Regions from separate parts of the Arthrobacter sp. SPT-J7 genome, predicted to be linked through region 1. Evidence: riboswitches for the same ligand, from Rfam matches in the RefSeq annotation. Region 1 holds a riboswitch; the other holds the start of a gene.
The links. A riboswitch is a leader RNA that binds a small molecule or an ion and turns the genes downstream of it on or off. The one in region 1 is predicted to bind guanidine.

Region 1 (7,399 bases):
CGCCGGCAGGTCGTAAAGAAGTGAGTCCATAGGCTTCAGTCTAGGGACGCCTGTTCGCGGCCTTCAGACACCCAGTGGGGATCCGCTGAGCGGGAACCGACGACGCCGTCAGAAGCCTGTGCCAGTGCGTCCAGTTGCGGACGGCTCAGCTCCAGGGCCAGCGCGCCAAGGTTTTCGTCGATCCGGTGAGTCTTGCGGGTGCCGGGAATGGGGACGACGGGCAGGCCGAGCAGCTTGCCTTGGGCGAGCAGCCAGGCCAGGGCCACCTGCGCAGGCGTCGCTCCCAGTTCGTACGCCACGGACCGGACGGTGGCCACCACTGCCTGGTTGGCGCTCGCCGCGTCAGGGGCGAAGCGGGGAATCCGCCGTCGGAAGTCGTTGTCCCCCAAGCTGGAAGCGTCAACGGTGCCGGTGAGGAATCCCCGGCCCAAAGGCGAGTACGGCACAAAACCCACTCCCAGGGCGGCGGCCGCAGGAACAACGTTGCGTTCCACGTCGCGGCTCCAGATGGACCATTCACTCTGGACCGCCGCAATAGGGTGGATTGCGGATGCATCCTCCAGCTCCTGGGCCGTCACCTCCGACAGTCCCAGGTGCTTGACCTTGCCCTGCTGCACAAGCTCCGCCATGGCCTCCACGGTTTCCACAATCGGAACGCGGAGGTCACGGCGGTGCATGTAGTAGAGGTCTATCACGTCCGTGCCCAGCCGCTGCAGGCTCCGGTCCACGGCCTGGCGGATATGTACGGCGTCGCCCCGGATGTCCGTATAGCCGTCCGCCGGCGAGCCCACCAGGCCGAACTTGGTGGCAAGCTGGACCTCGTCCCGCCGCGTCTTCAGTAAATGCGCGATCAGTTCCTCGTTGCTGCCACCGCCGTAGACGTCTGCCGTGTCGATGAAGCTGACGCCCGAGTCGACGGCGTGATGAAGCGTCCTGAGCGCGCCAGCCGGATCAACCTCCCCGTAAACCGGTGTGAGTGCCATTCCGCCGAAGCCGAGAGGGCTGACCTCGAGGCCGTCGCCAAGGTGGACTGCTGCTGCCATGACCGTGCTCCCATCATTCAAGTTGTCCAAGCCAGGAACACCCTCCCGGTAGCTTGTATTCCGTCAGTCCTAATGCCAGGGAATGACCCGGTCCGCAGCTGAACGGGTTGCTTGGATCACCACCGCGTTGGCTTCGTCCGGGCCGGTTGCCCAAGCCTCAGCCGCAGTCCGTTCCATCCCAAATGAAACGTGCCGTTCCACCAAGCGGGCCAGGCGCAGCTCCGGGGGCGTGTCGACAAACCAAACCTCGTCCAGCTGCGCCCTGATGTATTTCCAGGGTTCCTGTTCCATCAGCAGGTAGTTACCCTCGGTGATCACCAGCGGGACGTCTGCCGGGATGGCGACGGAAGCTGCTACGGGTTCATCCAAGGTGCGACGGAACTCCGGAGCGTAAACCACCGGCTCATCCCGGCGCACCAGGCGGCGCAGCAGCGAAAGATAACCGCCGGCGTCGAACGTGTCGATGGCTCCCTTGCGCTGCCGCAGCGGGGTGCCATCGATGATGGTGTTGCCGAGGTGGAAGCCGTCCATGGGTACCACTATGGCCTGCCCGGGCTCGAACTGCTGCCGGATCCACTCGGCGAAGGTGGACTTGCCGGAACCAGGGGCACCCGCAATGCCCAGGATGGTCCGCGTACCAGGGACGAGCCTTTCCCGCAGTGCGGCCATCGCGTGGATGATCTCGGGGGAGTCCATGGCAAAAGCCTAGACCGCCCGTTGAATCTCCCCATCCTTTCATTCCAGGAACGCCACATCCGACGGCGACCCCCGGGCCACGCCATCGGCCTACCTGAAACATGGGGAGCTTCAGCGGCTGGAGTGGAAGGCAGTTTCCGGCTCGTCGGCGTCGGCTCCTCCGGGCAGCGCTTTGAGCCCAGCCGCGCAGCCAACGATTCCGGCAATAAACACCACTTTCACCACGCTGAAGGCTTCCATGCCGGTGGCCATAGCCCAACCCACGGTCAGTGCCGCACCAATTCCCACCCAAACGGCGTAGGCGGTGCCCAGGGGAATGGTCCGGATGGCCATGCCCAGGCCCAGCATGCTCAACGTTGCCGTTATTGCGAAGACCAGTGTGGGAAAGGGCTCGGTGAAGCCGTCGGACAAACCGAGAGCGGTGGCCCACACCGCTTCGAGAACGGCTGAGGCGATAAGCACAAGCCAAGGAATCGAGCGCCGCAGCATTACGCCACCACCTTCAGGCCGACCACGCACACTGCGATGCCGGACAGCAGGAGGAGCCGTGCCGCCGTCGGGCGTTCCACCTTGGTGACGATGGCGTAGGCGGAGGTCAGCACCACACCCACGCCTACCCACACCGCGTACGCCGTGCCGGTGGGTATCGATTGCATGGCGATGGCCAGGCCGCCGGTGCTGGCGGCCGCGGAGACCAGGAAGAGCGCGGCGGGGGCGATGCGGCGCCGGCCGGACGCCTGGAAGGCGAGGTGCAGAGCTGCTGCCCACACCGCTTCAAGGGCGCCGGAAAGGATGAGGATTAACCACGGCATGACAGATCCTTTGGCCAGTCTTGTCGCGTGCCGGGTACTGAACCGTCGTCCGGAGGCCCGTTTGCGGAGTCTACCTCTCCAGCGTAGCAACGCCCGACGCCGGGCGGCCACTGATGGTGGGAAACCTCACCACCAGGCAGCCCCGGACCTCATAGGGCGCCGCCGGCTGCCTCGGGCGCCGATGAGTCGCGGCCGCCGTCGCCGATGGTTTCACGGGCAATGAAGTTCTCGATGTCGAACAGGTTGTCCGCCCGCTCGGCGATGTTCAGCAGCGTGGTCATGGACGCGACTTCCTCAACCTGCTCCTTCAGGAACCAGAGCATAAACTGCTCGCCCAGTGCGTCGTTCTCGCCGCGGGCTGCCCGGAAAAGGTCCTCGATGTTGCGGGTGACTTCCTTTTCCTGCTGGAGGGCAAGGGCCAACGGCTCGGTGACCGAGGTGAAGTCGTTGCGGACGGCGGGGACGCCCGGAATGGTGAAGGCGATGTCGCGGTCCAGCATGTACTGCACCATCATCATGGCGTGGTTCCGTTCCTCCACGGACTGGCGGTAGAAATACCTGGCCAACTGGGGGAGGTCCTGATTGGCAAACCAGGTCGCCACGGCAATGTACTGCTGCGATGCCGTGAATTCGTTGCCGATCTGGGTGGACAGGAGCGCATTGAACGTTGAAGTGGTCATAGCCCGAGTTTAGGGACGGCTGCGTGGAGCCACCAGTGTGGAAAGGCTCTGCTTCCCAAAGGCGAGGCTCTCCTATTCCGCGCCGGGCCCATCCTCAACAGGGTCGATCGAGACGACGGCAAGGAAACCGCGGCCCAGGACGTCAGGGGTGTCGACGTCGGAACCCACCACTGCGTCGTATCGCGTCAGTGCCTCGGGTTCGTTGGTTCCTGCGGCTGCCGTGGCCTGTCCCTGGAGCAGGATCCCCAGCTGTCCTTCGAAGATGGGCTTGGCACGTTTTTTCGAGAGCTCGATGATGGACGTGAAGCCCTTGAAGCGGCCTGCCCGCGTGATGACGTTGAGGTCCCGGATATCACCCGTCGGAAGGGAAGCCTGCGTGCTGGCCCCGCCCGGAAACCGGAAAGGACGGTACTTCTCCAGGGGATGTTCGGCGCCGTCCACGGACAGCAGCAGGAGTTCACCCTCCACCACCGTCAGCACCCGCTCCATCCCTGGGAACGCGGAGAAATCGCCGGCCTTGCTGACGTCAGCGATGCTGACCCGCCAGTCCCAGGACCCGTCCTGCGCGGAACCTGTGGCAGGGTGGCTGGCCAGCTGGCGCGTCACCCCGCCGCCGTTCCGCCAGGGTTCGGGTTTAAGGTCTGCAAAGCGGATGATCTCCATCTGCCCAGCCTAATTCCCCCGCGTACATCCCGCGGCCCGCCTTCCTGCTACTCTCCTCCGGGGGAATAACACAAGAACAGCCTCAAGGAGCCGGGAATGTTTGTGAAAGTGTGTGGGCTCAGTACGCCCGAATCCGTCCGTGAAGCGGTAAGTGCCGGGGCGGATGCCGTGGGCTTCGTCCTCACCGCCAGCCCCCGCGTTGTCTCGCCATCCCAGGCGTCCTCGTTGCTGGCGGAGGTCCCCGCAGGAGTCTCGCCCATCGCAGTATTCCGCCACGAACCGGTGGCCGACGCCGTGGCGATCGCCCGCGCTGCCGGGCTGGAATGGATCCAGCTGCACGGCCCCCGCACCCGTGAGGACGTCGCTACCGTGCACGATGCCGGCATGAAGCTGATCAGGGCAGTCACCATGGCTGCCGCTCCGGAGGAGTTCGAGAACTGGGGCGAGGACCTGCTGCTGATTGACGCCGCGGTGCCGGGCTCCGGGAAGGCGTGGGACTACGCCTCCGTGGCCGCCCTGCCGGTTCTTCAAGGACGGCACTGGCTGCTCGCCGGCGGGCTCGACCCCGCCAACGTGGGTGCGTCCTCCGCGGCAGCCCACGCCTGGGGCGTCGATGTCTCCTCCGGTGTGGAGGCATCCCGGGGCGTGAAGGACCTGGCCAAGGTGCGTGCCTTTGTGCGGGCGGCGAAGGGCGCGGCTGCCCCCGTGTAGCAGCCGGGTTGACGGCCCGGTCAGGGCAAACCCCATCCTATTGTCAGTGCCCCGGGGCACAATGGATGAATGAAGACACTGCTCAACATCATCTGGCTGGTTTTCGGGGGATTCTGGCTTGCGCTGGGCTACTTCCTGGCCGGCGTCATCTGCTGCCTCCTGATCATCACCATTCCGTGGGGCATCGCCTCGTTCAGGATTGCGTCATACACGCTGTGGCCGTTCGGCCGCACAGTGGTGGACAAGCCCGGCGGAACAGGAGTCTTTTCCCTGCTGGGCAACGTGATCTGGCTGCTGGTGGCGGGCATCTGGATCGCTATCGGCCACGTGGTCACGGCCTTTGCCATGGCCATCACCATCATCGGCATCCCGCTAGCCATCGCCAACCTTAAGCTCATCCCGGTGTCCCTGATGCCGCTGGGCAAGCAGATCGTGCCCACCGACGCGCCGTTCGTCACGGCCTACCGGTAAGCCGGGGCGGTGCCCCGCCGACAGCACCCGGGTACTGATGAGCTGACGGGCCCTCTACTCCGTTGGCTCATCCGGCCGCAGCGCCCGCAGGACGCAGAACTCATTGCTGTCCGGATCAGCCATTACCACCCAGGTAACCTCAGGGCCCTGGCCCACAGAAACGCGTTTGGCACCAAGGCCCACGAGCCTTGCAACCTCTGCGTCGCGGTCCCCGGGCCGCAGGTCCAGGTGAAGCCTGTTCTTGACCTCCTTGCGCTCGGGCACCTTGAGGAAGAGCAGGTCCGGGGACACTCCGTCCTCGGGGCTGCCGGCCGGCGGCTCCAGCACAATCTCATCGTCCGCCTCGTACGTCCGGCGCCACCCCAGCGCTTTCTCCCAGAAGTCCGCGGGCACTTTAGGATCGGTCGAATCGATGCAAAGGGACTTGATGCGCAGGGTCATCCGAGCAGTGTTGCATCCTCCTGCCAGAACCGTAAAGGTCCGGGTGGCTGGAAGTATTCCTTGGGTCCGGCCGGACCAGCCGGGCGCAGGTCCATCAGCGGGGAGTGAATGCCCCGTTGATCAGGAGGGCCACGGTGCTGCTGTCGTCCAGTTCCGCGGCGATATCCACGTCGCCGGCATAGCCGGCGCCGGCCAGCTCGCGGCCGCTGGAACACCCGTGCAGCATATCCCGGAGCCGCGGCTCCGCCGCGTCGAACACCGCCATCGCGGCCACGGCTTCGGGTGAGTAACCGTGCCTGCCGTCTTCGGCCTCGTAGCCGCCCTTGCCCGCAGCCACCAAGCCCGCGATGAACGCGCCGGCGCCGATCTGGTCCTCCACAGCCGGGCGGAGGGTGCGGTCCGGGCAGTGTTCACCGGCGGCAATCACAGCGATCACGGCATCTTCAGGGAAGTTGGCCATCACCCAGTCGGCCGTTGCTGCCGCATTGCGGAGCGATACCGCAGCTACCAGGGGGACCTCGCCCGCCAGCTCATGGCATAGGGCGGATCCATTGGGCGAGGGCAGGACCACCCGCTCCAAGGACCCCGCAGCCCGGAAGCTCGCGGGGGAGAGGCTCAGCCCGCCGCCGTTGCGGGGCCCTGCCAGTTGGGCGCCGTGGTGGGCGGCGAAGTCTTCGGCACTGGTGTCCTTCCAGGGAAACGGAAAAACGACGGCTCCCCGGTCCAGGGCGACGCTGACACAGGTGGTGAAGGACAGGACGTCCACCACCACGGCGAGGTCCGCCCCGGACGTTACCGTCCTGGCGCCGTCGAGCCCCCATTCCAGCCGCACGTTGTAGGGCAGTTGCCGGTGGGCAGCACCTGCCGTGAGTGTGTGGCGGGGGTTTGAAGTGGGTGCGTTCACGCCAGTTCGCCTTCCAGGTTCCGGCGGGCGGCGCCCAGCCACAGTTCCCGCGCCCGGCCGGTGTGGAACAGCGGGTCCAGGTCCAGCAGGTGGCGTACGACAGCGGCGCGGCCGGCAGCGAAGTCAGCGTCGCCGATGTGCGCATAGTCCTGGCGGACATCGGCCACGTACCTCGCGTACTCCTCAGGTTCCCCGCCCAGGACGGAAAGGTCTGCATCGCAGAGGAGGGCGCCGAAGTCGTCCCCCGCCGCGGGGCGATGGTCCGATGTCAGCCGCACCAACCGTGCCACCTCGGCGACCTCCGCCTCGGGAAGCCCGGCAGCAACCAGCCGATCCTCCGCCAGGCAGGCCGACTCCTCCTCGTCCTGGCCGGCGACGCACCGGTAGACGGCGTCGTGGAACCACGCGGCCAGCAGCACCGTGCGGGGCGGGTCATCGGGATCGGTGAGCAGGTCCAGCGCTTCCAGTACCGACAGCAGGTGCGTGCAGCCGTGGTACCGGCGGTGCGGCTCGCTCCACCGGTCCAGCAGGTCGAGGAAAAGCGCGTCGTGGCCGGGCATGATGGCGTCCCACCGGTTGAACAGCGGAACCTTGAGCGACTTGTTCCGTTGCCGTGCAGGGATCCTCAGACCGCTGGCGATCAGCTTTCGCACCAGGATCCGGGCCTGCACGGGGATGGCACCCGCCGACACCAGGTCATCGAAGCGGCGCTCAGCAACGTCGTAGTGGTCGCCGTCAAAGGCCCGCTCCGGAATGCCGGCGGCGGCTGCGAACGAGTGCAGTTCGGCGAGCGACGTGTCAGATACCAGATGCGAGAAATGGGTCCCGTGGGCAGGCCACAGCGGCGGGTCGATGTAGATGGCCATGGAGGAAGTCTAGTTGGGACAGGTCATGAGGTTTCGGCGGGAACGCGACCCTGGGTGCGGGCACGCTTTTGTGCGGTATCCGAAAATGCGGCTCAGCTATGCTGTTCCTACC
Region 2 (7,399 bases), on a different contig from region 1:
ACCCTGGCGGCAGCGTTCGTCGCTGCTGCACGGCGGCAGGTCGAAGCGGCGGATCCGGGCAGCGACCAGCAACTGACCTGGGCAAGGTCGCTGGCCGCGGTGGCCCGTGCTGAGGACAGCCAGGCCCCGTTCCTGCGCGACCTGCTGTTGGGCAACGCGGCTGTTGCCGGCCTCGCCGTGGACACGGATCTGCGGTGGCGGTTCTGGCAGGCGCTGGCCGCCACCGGTCACGCTGGCGTGGCTGAACTCGATGCGGCGCTGGAAGGTGACCGCACCGTCGCCGCACGAGCAGGCCACCTGGCTGCCTCGACGGCCCGGCCGGTACCCGAGGTGAAGGCGGAAGCGTGGCGCACGGCCGTGCATACTAATTCGCTATCCAACCAGCTCCTGGACGCCACGATCGACGGGTTCTGCCAGGGTCCACATGACCTGCTCGACGAGTACGTGGATCCCTACTTCGCGGAACTCGTCCGGATCTGGTCGTCCAAGAGCATTGAGATCGCGGCCCGACTGGTCCGCGGGCTCTACCCCGGCGGGCAGGATCTGGCCGACGGCCAGGCACCGGCCGATCACCCCGTCGTCGTCCGCACCGACGCCTGGCTGGACGGCAACCGCGATGCACCGGCCGCGTTGCGCCGCATCGTCATCGAACAGCGCGACCACTTGGTCCGCGCCCTCCGCGCCCAGCAGATGGGCAGCCTCACGGAGGGCCGCGGCTAACCGCTGCTGAAGGCCGGTCAGTTCCCCGCACCCCTGCGTTGCACTACACTGACAACTTCCGCAGGACCCGGTCTGGCTTGGTTATCCGGGCTTCGGTGGCAGGAGGATCAATGCCTAAGCTGCGTGTCCACAATTTTGCCGTTTCCCTGGACGGCTATGCCGCCGGTCGCCACCAGTCCTTGGAAAACCCGTTGGGTGTGGGCGGCGAACAGCTGCACGAGTGGATGTTCCAAACCGAGGCCGGCAAACGGATGATCGGTGAAAGCGGCGGTTCAACAGGCCCTGACAACGACTTTGTCCTCGCCGGCGAGCGCGGGATCGGCGCCACCATCATGGGCCGGAACATGTTCGGGCCGGCTCGCCGCGACCAGGCGTCCTCGGAGTGGAAGGGCTGGTGGGGCGATGACCCGCCCTTCCACCACCCGGTCTTCGTGCTGACCCACTACGCGCAACCGCCGATCCGCATGGCCGGCGGGACCGTCTTCCAGTTCGTCGACGACGGGATCGAATCCGCGCTGCGGCAAGCCGCCGCCGCTGCCAACGGGCAGGACGTCCGGCTCGGCGGCGGAGCCTCCACGGTCAATCAGTACCTGCGTGCCGGCCTGGTGGACGAATTGCATCTGGCCATCGTTCCGGTCCTGCTGGGCGGCGGCGAGCGGCTCTTCGAGAATCTCGATGCCGTGGCTTTGGGTTATGCATGCGTCCAATCCATCGCTTCCCCCACTGTGTCGCACGCCCTTCTGGCCAGGAAGGCGCGCTAACCACGCAGCTGGGCCGGGGACTGCCAGCCACCAGCCACCGGCGGCCGGTTATGGCACGCGGTGCAGCCACTCCTCCGTGCTGAACTTGGTGTCCACGAGTTCGCGGGCCATCGCCAACTCCTCGTCGGAGAAGCCGCTGTCAGCGGCGGCATAGCGGTCCTTGAAGGTCCGGATCATCACGTCGATGATCTCTTCCCGGCTCAGGCCGGTTTGACGCCGCAGCGGGTCGACGCGCTTCTTGGCGCTGGTAATGCCCTTGTCGGAGATTTTCTCCTTGCCGATCCGCAGCACGTCGGTCATCTTGTCCGCGTCGATGTCGTAGGACATGGTCACATGGTGGAGCACCCCGCCATTGGCCAACCTCTTCTGTGCAGCGCCGCCGATCTTGCCCTCCGGCGTCGCGATGTCGTTGAGCGGTTGGTAGAACGCCTTGATGCCGACCTTCTCCAGCGAGGCCATGACCCACGCATCGAGGTAAGCATAGGAGGCTTCAAAGCTTTGCCCGTCCACCAGGGTCTGCGGGAGGTACAGCGAGTAGGTGATGGCGTTCCCCCGCTCCATGAACATGGCCCCGCCGCCGCTGATCCGGCGCACCACGGTGATGCCGTGGCGTTCGGCTCCATTCGGATCCACCTCATTGCGCACCGACTGGAAGCTGCCGATCACCACGGAGGGCGTCTCCCACTCCCAGAACCGCAGCGTCGGCGGCCGTTTCCCGGCACCCACCTGGCGGGTCAACACCTCGTCCATCGCCACATGCATGTGGGTGGGCAGCGGAGTGGGCGGAATAACCTGCCACTTGTGGTCCAGCCACCCGGTGGCCTTGTTCAGGGCCCGGCGCACGGCAACGGCAACGGCATCTGCGGAGAAACCAAACATCTGGGCGTCGGGCCGCAACGCCGCAGTGATGGCTGCAGCATAATTGGCGTGGCTGCTTTCGGTGCTCATGCCGTCCAGCGCCGTGTTGATGTCTGCCAGGGCTTCATCCGGTTCCAGGAAGAAGTCCCCGCTGACTGACGGGCGGATGATCTTGTGATCCATCACGTCAAAATCAACAACAACAAGCTTGCCGCCCTGGACCTTGTACTCTCCGTGGCGATGGTCGGACATTTACGCTCTCCTTGCTCAGGTTGGCCAGGTTGCCGCCGTCGGCTCGGCTGGCGGTGGTTGAAGGCCACCACAGTCTTATCACGGCGTCGGGCCCCCACGGCGTCGGGCCTGCCGTCGTCGGGCCGACTTCGCTTCCGGCGCCCGCTCGGCTATCTACCCAGCATTCTCCCAGCTGCTGCCGGGGCTGTGCCCAGACGCTTCCGGTAGTGTCAGAGACACCTCATCACGGTGCGAGTGAAAAAGAGGGGCCGGACGTGCCCGGTCCAAGCGCCGGCGGGTAGTGGAGAGACTCCCCCCAACCTCCACTTACCTGCCGGCGCTTTTTCATGCCTTCGCGTCGCCCTTCTGGTCGCCCTGGCCGTCAACCAGCTTGAGCCCGATGACGCAGCCGATGATGCCCGCGACGAACAGCAGCTTCAGCACACTCGCCGGCTCTCCGCCGAACAGCATGGAGTAGCCTACGGTGAGCGCCGCCCCCGTTCCGGTCCAGACAGCGTAGGCAGTCCCCAGCGAGATACCGCGCATGGCGTAGCCCAAGCCCAACATGCTCAGGGTCACGGCCACGAAAAACACGACCGTAGGCAGCGGCTGGTTGAAGCCCTCGGACAGGCTCAACGCAGTGGCCCACACCGCTTCCAAAACGGCGCTGACCAACAAAACAATCCAATGCATGATGTGCTCCCGCTAGCCGATCGCCTTGAGGCCGACCACGCAGCCGATGATGCCCAGCAGCAGCAGGACCCGGATCAGCGAGGCTTTTTCGGCCCCGATAACCATGGCCACGGCGGCCGTCAGCACTGCACCGATGCCTACCCAGACCGCATAGGCGGTTCCGACAGGGATAGCGGTCATGGCGTAGGCCAGGCCGGCCATGCTCAACGCCATGGCCACCACAAAAATGATGGACGGCCACAACCGGCGGAAGTTCTTGGACGCGCCCAGTGCCGTGGCCCATACAGCTTCCAGCACACCGGACAGGATGAGAATGACCCATTCCACGATTGAAATCCTCTGGCCAGTCTTGTCGCACACCGGGTACTGAACCGTCGTCCGGAGACCTAGGAATGAGGTCTTGATCCCAAAACTAGCAAAGCGCGACGTCGATGCGCAGCTTTGGTGGCGGGCCTCACCAGCGCGCCGCTCGGGTGTGGGCTGCGTGAGGATCGGTGGTGGATCACTCGTTGATGGCTTCGACGCCTTGCCGCTTGAGTTCTTCGAGATGGTTTCGCATCTTCTGCAGTACCTCGGGCGGATGTGGTTCCCACCCGACGACCTCTTCGATGATGCGCAACGGCTCCCTGGTGCGGTAGGACCTCGTGGGGTTGCCCGGGAACCGCCGGTCTGTCAGGTTGGGGTCGTTTTCAAACGGGCCGGTGGGTTCCACCCGGTAGATTCTTCCCGGTCCCTCCCCTACTCCGAGTTCGGCTCCCCACGTTGCGGCGTCCAAGGTTGCGGTGAGGTAGACGAAGTTCGCCTTTGTCCGCTGCCCATAGTTCGAGCTGAAGCCCGGTTCCAGCAGATCGCCCGGCGCCAAATCAGCTTTCGTACCGTGGTAGAAAGGGCCGGCGTCGCTGGCCTCGGCCGGTATCGGTTCCTTGTTCATTCGCCATCTCCTCGCTGTGGGCCCACTGTAGTCGCCGGACTGCGCGCTATCACTTCACCGTCGCCGCTCATCGCTGCAGCAGCCCGGCAACGAGCGCGTCGATGACGTCGTCGGTGGATGAGCCAGGATCCAGCTCAGTGGTGAGGCGGTCGAGCAGAAAGCCTTCCACCGCGTAGTAAAAGAGCGCAACCTCCCGACGACCGCCGGGAAGCCCTGCCGCGGCGTGGAACGCGACGTCGGCCTCGAAGGCCGCCTTGTGCCAGTCCGCCAGGACTGCCGCAACAGCTGGGCGGCGCGTGCCTTCCAGACGGAGCTCGAGCAGCGCGAGCGTGACCTCCCGCTCCGCGGTAAGCCGGCGCAGCATTGCGCGCAGGTAGTCGGCGAACAGTTCGCGGCTTGGCGGTGCGGCCGCGAGGCGTTCGAGGTCCATCGGATCCGGAACCAGCCGCTCGCCCATGCGGTGGACGAGGCCGGCAATCAAGCCATCGCGGCTGCGGAAGTAATTCGAGGCGGTCCCGACGGGGACGCCCGCTGCTTCGTCGACCGCGCGGTGCGTTAACCCGCGCGCACCGTCACGAGCGAGAACGGCCAAGCCTGCGTCGGCGAGCAGCCGTCTCCGCTGCTCATTCTTTGCCATGCCCCATCGTATCCGGACCGCTCATCCGGTCCGCTGTCCATCACCTGGACCGTACGGTCTGCGGATGCCCGGGCGTGCCACCGTCACGGACCGTCCTGCGGGAAGGCCACGCCTTCGCCGACCACCCGCAGGCAGAGCTCTGTCCCGGGCTTGGTGATGGAAGCGTTCCAGTGCCGGATGGTGATGACCTCGCCGCCGCCCGGGTACCGGTGCCCGTTGCCGGAAGCGGCGCGGTGAGCCGCATTAGTCTCGGCCAGCTTAATCCGGACAGTGGTTTCCGGACCGAAGTAGTCGGTGTCGACGACGACGCCCCGGATGGGGCCGTCCGGCGCGATGCGGATCTGCTCCGGGCGGAGCATGAGCTGGACCTTACCCTGCGCCGGCGGCCGGCGGACCGGGACTCCGCCCAGCGAGCAGGTGGCCAGGGAACCCTCCATCCACGCATCCAAAATCACCGCGTCGCCCAGAAACTCGGCCGTGGCGCGGTCGGCCGGCCGCGTGTAGACCACGAAGGGGTTGCCAATCTGCGCCAGCCTCCCGCCGCGCATGATCGCCACTTGATCCGCAAACGAGAGCGCTTCGGCTTGGTCATGGGTCACCAGGATGGTGGTTACCCCGGCTTCACTGAGCACCTTGGCGACGGCGCGGCGGGTGGCCACCCGGAGACCGGCGTCCAGTGCCGAGAAGGGCTCATCCAAGAGCATCAGTTCGGGCTTCCGGGCCAGTGCGCGCGCCAAGGCAACGCGCTGTTGCTGGCCGCCGGACAATTGGTGTGGTCGCCGTGTCGCCATCGCGGCGTCCAGGGACACCATTTCGAGCAGTTCCTTAACCCTTGCGTTCACGGCCCGTCGGCCGCCGTCGAGTTTTCCAGCGTTGAGACCGAAAGCGATGTTCTGTCCCACGGTCAGATGCGGAAAGAGCGCCCCGTCCTGCGCGACGTAACCGACATGCCGCTTGTGGGCGGGAATCCAGACACCGTCTCCGGCAACCGGTGAGCCGCTGAGCCTGATACAGCCGGTATCCGGATGTTCAAAGCCGGCAATCAGCCGCAGCAGCGTGGTCTTGCCGGACCCCGAAGGACCCACGATCGCCGTGGTTCCGCCTTTGGCTACAGAAAGATCGACGCCTTTGAGCACCGACTGGGAGCCGAAGTTCTTGGTGACGTCGGAAATCTCCAGGTGCGCATTCGTGGTCGGCGCCACGGAGGGCGCTACACGCGGTGCCGGGAGCCTGGAAGGGGATTGTTCGGTCACTGTCCGGCCACTTTCTTGGACTGTTGGAAGAGCAGGTAGGTCATGGGTGCTGAGAGCAGGATCATCAGCAGCGCGTAGGGTGCCGCGCCGGTGTAGTCGATCTCGCTGCTCTTGCTCCAGAACTCCGTGGCAAGAGTCCTGGTCCCGTTCGGCGAAAGGAGCAGCGTGGCGGTCAGTTCGTTGACGATGGCAAGGAATACCAGAGCGGCGCCGCCGGCAGCAGCCGGTGCGGTGAGCCGCAGCGTCACCCGTACGAAAGACGTCAGCGGCGCTTTGCCCAGGGACTGCGCTGCTTCGTCAAGTTCCTTGGGTGCCTGTGCCAGCCCCGAGCGGAGGTTCACCAGCGCCCGGGGAAGAAAGAGAAGCACATAGGCGGCAATCAGCACCCCCGCCGTTTGATAAATCCCCGGGACCGCCCGGATGCTGACCGTGACGAACGCCAGGCCCACGACGATGCCCGGAAGCGAGCTGGTCACGTAGTTGGAAAGTTCGAGGAGCTTGCTGAACCCGCTGGGTCGCCGCACCGCCAAGTACGCCATGGGGAAGGCCACCATTGTGGTGACGGCAGCCCCGACGGCCCCGTACATCAGCGTCTGCAGCAGCGCGGGCAGGAATTCGTCTGCAGCCCAGACCTCCGATCCGCCCGCGATGATCCACCGCAACACGAACCAGACGGGCAGCCCGAAGGCCAGCACCGTGACAGCGGCCAACGCGAGCTGCGAGGGCAACTGGTAGTGGCCAAGGCCCAACCGGGTTGGCTTGGCCGGCGCACCGGAGCCGATGCGGGCGTAGCGCGCGTTGCCCCGGCTCTTTACCTCAGCCAGCAACAGAATGAGGCACAGGAACACCAGCACACTGGCCAGCATGTTGCCGGCGGTGCCGTTGAACGTCGACTGGAACTGGACCATGATCGCCGTCGTGAAGGTATCAAAGCGGATCATCGCGAAGGCGCCGTACTCCGCCAAGAGGTGCAGGGAAACCAGCAGTGCACCGCCGCTGAGCGCGATGCGGAGCTGCGGGAGTACCACGCGGAAAAAGACAGCCCACGGCCCCAGGCCAAGTGATGCCGCGGATTGCTCTATGGCCGGATCAAGACGGCCCAAAGCCGCCGCCGCTGGTATGTACACCAACGGGAAATAGGACAAGGTGGCGATCAGCACGCCGGACCAGATTCCCCCGAGGGAGGGAACGGCGGAGACCCACGAGTAGCTGTTGACGAACGCCGGAATGGCCAGTGGCGCGGCCAGCGCAACCGCCCACCAGCGGTGCCCCCGCAGCGTGGTGCGCTCCACCAGCCAGGCTCCGCCCGCGCCAA

Region 2: another riboswitch for guanidine. It lies ahead of AC5RWX_RS05580 (DMT family transporter); the one in region 1 lies ahead of AC5RWX_RS25990 (DMT family transporter).

Annotation. Positions count from the first base shown of each region.
Region 1 covers NZ_JBNHFF010000118.1:1,868-9,266, reverse strand. Annotated here, with positions in the region: gene AC5RWX_RS26010 (MBL fold metallo-hydrolase) at 1-30, opposite strand, end outside; gene AC5RWX_RS26005 (aldo/keto reductase) at 36-1,043, opposite strand; gene AC5RWX_RS26000 (nucleoside/nucleotide kinase family protein) at 1,113-1,739, opposite strand; gene AC5RWX_RS25995 (DMT family transporter) at 1,851-2,228, opposite strand; gene AC5RWX_RS25990 (DMT family transporter) at 2,228-2,551, opposite strand; guanidine-III (ykkC-III) riboswitch at 2,561-2,625, opposite strand; gene AC5RWX_RS25985 (ferritin) at 2,701-3,231, opposite strand; gene AC5RWX_RS25980 (HutD/Ves family protein) at 3,304-3,894, opposite strand; gene AC5RWX_RS25975 (phosphoribosylanthranilate isomerase) at 3,991-4,605, shown strand; gene AC5RWX_RS25970 (YccF domain-containing protein) at 4,675-5,076, shown strand; gene AC5RWX_RS25965 (VOC family protein) at 5,131-5,517, opposite strand; gene AC5RWX_RS25960 (2-phosphosulfolactate phosphatase) at 5,612-6,421, opposite strand; gene AC5RWX_RS25955 (DUF4031 domain-containing protein) at 6,418-7,287, opposite strand.
Region 2 covers NZ_JBNHFF010000003.1:25,640-33,038, reverse strand. Annotated here, with positions in the region: gene pepN (aminopeptidase N) at 1-720, shown strand, start outside; gene AC5RWX_RS05595 (dihydrofolate reductase family protein) at 831-1,481, shown strand; gene lplAB (lipoate-protein ligase LplAB) at 1,530-2,591, opposite strand; gene AC5RWX_RS05585 (DMT family transporter) at 2,916-3,263, opposite strand; gene AC5RWX_RS05580 (DMT family transporter) at 3,276-3,590, opposite strand; guanidine-III (ykkC-III) riboswitch at 3,602-3,667, opposite strand; gene arr (NAD(+)--rifampin ADP-ribosyltransferase) at 3,766-4,194, opposite strand; gene AC5RWX_RS05570 (TetR/AcrR family transcriptional regulator) at 4,262-4,831, opposite strand; gene AC5RWX_RS05565 (ABC transporter ATP-binding protein) at 4,915-6,084, opposite strand; gene AC5RWX_RS05560 (ABC transporter permease) at 6,081-7,399, opposite strand, start outside.